Regions from separate parts of the Solibacillus sp. FSL H8-0523 genome, predicted to be linked through region 1. Evidence: riboswitches for the same ligand, from Rfam matches in the RefSeq annotation. Region 1 holds a riboswitch; the other holds the start of a gene.
What was found. A riboswitch is a leader RNA that binds a small molecule or an ion and turns the genes downstream of it on or off. The one in region 1 is predicted to bind glycine.
Positions count from the first base shown of each region.

Region 2: linked by a shared signal. The riboswitch ahead of NSQ62_RS11435 (amino acid permease) and the one ahead of gcvT (glycine cleavage system aminomethyltransferase GcvT) in region 1 are both predicted to bind glycine.

Region 1 covers NZ_CP150291.1:2,719,902-2,723,079, reverse strand. Annotated here, with positions in the region: gene NSQ62_RS13515 (hypothetical protein) at 1-2, shown strand, start outside; gene comGF (competence type IV pilus minor pilin ComGF) at 1-445, shown strand, start outside; gene NSQ62_RS13505 (shikimate kinase) at 645-1,157, shown strand; glycine riboswitch at 1,287-1,380, shown strand; gene gcvT (glycine cleavage system aminomethyltransferase GcvT) at 1,578-2,678, shown strand; gene gcvPA (aminomethyl-transferring glycine dehydrogenase subunit GcvPA) at 2,742-3,178, shown strand, end outside.
Region 2 covers NZ_CP150291.1:2,317,008-2,320,185, forward strand. Annotated here, with positions in the region: gene NSQ62_RS11430 (DMT family transporter) at 1-241, opposite strand, end outside; gene NSQ62_RS11435 (amino acid permease) at 499-1,836, opposite strand; glycine riboswitch at 1,987-2,063, opposite strand; gene NSQ62_RS11440 (dehydrogenase) at 2,368-2,895, opposite strand; gene NSQ62_RS11445 (methyl-accepting chemotaxis protein) at 3,128-3,178, shown strand, end outside.

The DNA.
Region 1 (3,178 bases):
AACAAGATCAATCAATGAGCAAGGGTTTACTTTGCTAGAAAGCTTGTTACAACTAATTGTCCTCGTTTTATTTTCCTCGATTAGCGTACTCATTATTATATGGATACGCGAAATACAGGATATCAATCAAATAAAACATGATGTCAATTGGGAGTTATTTGTCTATGACATGCAGCAATACAATCAAAATTCGCTTTCAGGAGCCGTTATAACGTCTGGAAGGCTGGCATTTAAACCAATAGGTGATGAGGAAAATCGAACGTTCTTTTTTGAACTTCCAACTGAACATATACGAAAGCGTTCAAATTTAGGAGGGAATGAAACAATGCTTCCTTTTGCAAAACAATTGCAATACGAGCAGCTAGGTAATGAAATTATCATGAAAGTAGTGACAGCGGATGGGAAACTACGTGAAAGAATTCTTGTATTGCCGTTACCTGAATAATGAACGGGGAATCCTGTTTTTAATGGCCATATTTTTATTATTTATTGTTACAGGAGCTGTTTTATATTATATAAATGCATATTTAAGCCAATTAAAAATCTATAATGGATTGGAATCTATTTACGTTCGTGCTACGATAAACATACTAAGTAGTGAGTAAAAGGTTTGAGCAGTTCGTAACTAGAAGAAGGTGATTGGCATGCGAAAAATATATTTAGTTGGATTTATGGGATGCGGAAAAAGTGCAATCGGTAGACGTTTAAGTTATTACTTAAAAATGCCGTACTATGATATGGACCATGAAATCGTTCGACAACAGGGAATGACGATTCCAGAAATCTTTGAAAAGTACGGGGAAACGCGTTTCCGTGAAATTGAAACAGAATTTTTACAAAGGTTTCGGAATGAAGCATGCATTATAGCCACGGGTGGCGGTGTAGCAATCAGCGAGAAAAATCGAAAAATCATGCGCCGTACAGGGCTTGTGTTTTTCTTGGATGCAAAGTTTGACGATATCTACATGCGTATCCGCAACGATAAAAATCGTCCAATTGTTCAAAATTCTACCGAACAAGAATTAGAGCAACTGTACAATAACAGACGTAAATTTTATCGTGAAGCAGGCCATATCCAAGTGTTAACAGCTGGCCGTACATTACGTCAAATTGTCGAATACATTGCATTCCAGGTAAATCGTCTTAAATGCGAATAAAATGCGCATAATATCGATAATTATTCGTGTTTGAAGTTAATTTAAAAAATGTTTGCGTTTTTATGGCATTCAATGTTAGGATATTGCTAAGAGTAATCTTACCAATTTAACAAATTAAAGCTAACGCGGATGATGGTGCGGGGAGAGAACGTGATGTCACGTCGCCGAAGGAGCAAATAGCAAGGGCTATGAATCTCTCAGGCAAAAAGACTCGTATTGGACGCAACTCTGGAGAGCGCTGTATTAGTACAAGACAGCCACCCACGGGGAAAGCCTATTATGTGATCGAATATCAATAATAGGTGTAACTTTCAGGTGCAAGGACAGAGAATCTCGGTAACGGGATTCGTCTGTCCTTTTTTGTGGGATTTAAAATCTGAATTGTTACAAAACTTACATATGAATAAGGAGGACTTGAACATGACAAACGAATTAAAACGAACACCCCTTTTTGATGAATACGCAAAATACGGTGGCAAAACAATTGATTTTGGTGGCTGGGAGTTACCGGTTCAATTTTCATCGATTAAAGATGAGCATGATGCTGTTCGTAATCGCGCAGGCCTTTTTGATGTATCGCATATGGGCGAAATTTTTGTAGAAGGTACAGATGCGCTTAATTACCTACAAAAAATGTTATCAAATGATATTTCAAAAATCGCTATTGGCGGTGCACAGTATAGTGCCCTGTGCTATGAAACTGGTGGAGTTGTAGACGATTTACTAACATATCGTTTAGAAGAAAACCGCTATTTACTTTGTGTCAACGCAGCGAATATCGAAAAAGATTTCGAGTGGCTACAAAAGCATGTAGAAGGCAATGTTACCTTAACAAATGCATCAGCTGACTATGCCCAAATCGCATTGCAGGGTCCTTTATCTGAAGAAGTACTACAAACGTTAACAGAAACAGATTTAACAACAATTAAATATTTCAAATTCCAAGATAACGTAGTCATTGGTGGTCATTCAGTGCTTGTATCTCGCTCTGGTTATACAGGTGAAGACGGCTTTGAGCTTTACGGTACACCGTCAGCAATTGCTGAACTTTGGAATCAAATTTTAGAAGCGGGTAAAGACAAAGGTGTTGTCGCAGCAGGTCTTGGTGCGCGTGATACACTTCGCTTTGAAGCATGCTTACCATTATATGGTCAAGAATTATCAAAAGATATTACACCACTTGAAGCTGGTATTGGCTTTGCGGTGAAATTAGCGAAAGATCCACAATTTATCGGGCAGCAAGCCTTAATCGAATTAAAAGAAAAGGGCTTACCACGTAAATCTGTTGGTATTGAAATGATTGACAAAGGGATTCCTCGTCATGACTATAAAGTGTTCAAAGACGGTACACAAATTGGACTCGTAACAACAGGTACACAATCACCAATGACGAAGCGTAACATCGGTTTAGCTTTAATTGACGCAACATTCGCGGAAGTCGGAATTGAAGTAGAAGTTGAAATTCGCGGAAAGCTCGCAAAAGCTGTAATCGTTGAAAAACCATTTTATAAACGTAGTTAGAAAACATTGAAAAGTTATATTTTCATATCCACCAAATAAAACTTTTGAAAAGAGGGTTATGTAATGAAACATCGTTATTTACCAATGACAGAACTTGATCAACAAGAAATGTTAGCAACGATTGGCGTTGCTACAATTGATGAGCTTTTCGCAGACATTCCTGAAAAAGTACGCTTTAAAGGCGAGTATAAGATTAAACCAGCAAAATCAGAAGCAGCTTTAATGAAAGAATTAGCACAATTAGCAGCAAAAAATAAAGATACAGCAACAAACGTATCATTTTTAGGTGCAGGAGTTTACAACCACTACAAGCCAGTAATTGTAGACCACGTGATTTCTCGTTCTGAGTTTTACACAGCGTATACACCATACCAACCTGAGATTTCTCAAGGAGAATTGCAGGCAATTTTCGAATTCCAAACAATGATTGCTGAGCTAACAGGCATGGATTTAGCAAACTCTTCTATGTATGATGGCGGTACATCACTTGCAGAAGCGGG
Region 2 (3,178 bases), 400 kb from region 1:
ATAAAATACAGACAACTGCCATTAAGAATCCTTGCACGGCACTAGCCAAAATCGTTTCCTTATTCGTCTTTTTAATTTGCTTCCAAAAGACAAGGGCTGTAATGAAAAATGCTAATAAAAAACGGTACGCAATTAGCGTAAACGGTGCTAACTCTGCTACTGCTGTTTTGGTAAATAAATACGAAGCTCCCCATGCAACCGTGACCAGCACTAATAGGAAGTTTGCTTTTTTAATACTCATGCTGCTACTCCTTCTCAAATATCCGAATAACTACGGAAATAATTCGCTACGCTAAATCAATAAACTGTTCCCATCATAGCAAGTTTTTCGGGTGGCGAATAATCTTTTTTTTAACCAGAAGAAGTGGAATCTAGGTATTGGTCAAAAGTTTAGAAAAATTGAAGAAATACGAGCAAAATTGTTAGAAAGTTAGGTTTCTCTATTTTCGCTAAAAAGCACAAAAAAGCTGTACGGACACGATCCCGTACAGCTCCTCATTATTTTTTACGCATGAAGTATAGAACAAACAGCATCACAAACCAAATTGGTGTTAATAGTAATGCCATACGCGTTGCTTCAGAAACCGCCATTACCACTAATAAAAACGCAAAGAATGCTAATACGACATAGTTGATAAATGGTGTTAATGGTGCTTTAAAGTGCGATGCTTTGTGCAATTCTGGGTGACGCTTTTTGTAGATGATATGTGAGATCAAAATAATGCTCCATACCCAAATAAAGCAGATTGCACTGATCGTCGTTACCACACTAAATGCATTTTCGGGCATTAAATAGCTTAGTAACGCACCGATTGAAACCACAATCGCCGATAACACCAAACCGTTTTGTGGGACAGCATTTTTGTTTAATTTCGCCATAGATGCCGGCGCTTGCTTGTTTTTCCCTAAGCTAAATAGCATACGGCTCGTTGAGAATAAGCCACTGTTACCAGCTGATGCTGCTGACGTTAACACAACAAAGTTAATTAAACCTGCTGCAACTGGAATCCCTACTAATGCAAACACTTGCACGAATGGTGAGCTCTCAGCGCTTAGCGTATCCCATGGGTTGATTGTTAAAATTACAAATAATGCCCCTACGTAGAATAATAAAATACGTAATGGAATTTTGTTAATCGCTGAAGGAATATTTTTTTGCGGATTCGCTGTTTCTGCAGCCGAAACCCCAACTAACTCTACCCCAACAAAGGCGAAGACGACCATTTGGAAGGCCATTAAGAAGCCAAATGCACCGTTCGGGAATAACCCTCCGTGCTCCCAAAGATTCGATACCGCTACTTTCCCTGAATCTGTTTCAAAGCCAATAACTAGTAACACAATACCGATTGCGATTAATGCAACAATCGTAATAATTTTAATTAAGGCGAACCAGAATTCGAGTTCCCCAAATAGTTTCACCGTTAATAAATTCAGTGCTAATAACACAACTAAACAGATGATTGCTGGTACCCATTGCGGGATATCAAACCAGTACTGCGTGTACATCCCGACCGCGATAATGTCAGCCATTGCGGTCATGATCCAGCAAAACCAATACGTCCAGCCGGTTACATAGCCTGCCCAGTCTCCTAAATATTCTGTGGCAAATTCCGTAAATGAAGAATAGCCGCCTTTTGATAGTAATAACTCCCCTAACGCACGCATGACGAAGAAAATGGCAATACCTACGATTAAGTAAGCTAAAATGATTGATGGCCCTGCGAGTGCAATCGCTTTACCTGACCCTAAAAACAGCCCCGTTCCGATTGTTCCACCAATCGCAATCAATTGTACATGACGGTTTTTTAGGTCGCGCTTTAATTCATGTTGTTCCAAGACGATTTCCTCCAAAGGTTTTATTTACGTACCGCTTTTGCAGCCCGAAATAATAGATATCTTCGCGGTTCATCAAGTGAATTTTCTGAAAATAAAAAAGGGACTAGTAAATACACTAGTCCCTGTATACGTAAGAATAACAACGTCTCTCATTACTCTTCTGTCCTTTTGCCTGAGATTATGAACCCTTCGGCGACGCATTTAGCGCTCTCTCCAGAAACTGCTCCCGTCTGTAGTGTGATCCACAGCGATCTTCGCTTGATTATTATGTAGTTGTACAATTTGCTTCAGGCATCTTCCATCTGCAAAATTGCTTCGCGTTCAATACTATTATTGTACAATAACTAATACTAGCACGATTCACCGATATTACAACAACACATCACACCAGCAGAACAAGAAAACAAGCAAAACCACTTCATTTCTAACATTATCACTTCAAATTAAAGAATTATTGCTCACAAAAAAATGTCACATGTGATATAACTTCCATCCGTTCACATGTAACATCACTATGTCGCTGTCGCTTCTCTAAGGTAAAATCGATTGTTTTTCTAATAACACCGTACCAGGAGCTGTTAATGTCCCTTTTGTCGCGCCAGTTTTTGGCATTTTCATGACATACGTATTTGACAGGGCGATTTCTGTACAAACGAGGTTTTTTTTGTTGCGCAGTTCTTCTGGGTAATTTAGCTCAACGTAAAGCGTATCTGCTTGTTGCGTCACTGTATCCACCACTAGGCCACAGCCATTCGAATAAGCTGTCACAAAGAGTACCTCTTCTTTCTCAAAATCAACGTTGGGGATTGTCTCAAAATGGAAAATTTCTGCCCAAGATTGATACAGTGACTCCTTCTCTACGAGAGCCATCGAAATTCCTAGCTCGTGTGGTATGGAATCAAGATGCAACAAGAGCTCATAATCTAGTGCATTTTCGTTAGATGGCTCCTTTACCTCCTGATATCCATCGCCTGAAACGGGCTTCACTTGATCTGTCTTGTTACATGCAGTCAAACTCGCTACAAACAGTACCAATAACAGCACAAAAATCCTTTTCATAACAAATACCTCCTTCCCTTTTAATTCATTAGTCGTTTTTGCATCCATTTTGTTTCAAAAATCAAAAATCTAACATAAATTAATTATTTACACAAATCCCATTATTCTAAATCGTTGAGAATAACTCAAATTTCTAAATAATTTATATTTTACAAAATAGGTAATTCGACTAGTAATAGCCATTTATATAGTATAAAATCCGTGATACACACTATTTCAAAAGGAGTATTATATGAGATTACTAAAAAATTTAAAAGTTTATCACAAATTATTACTAATTATT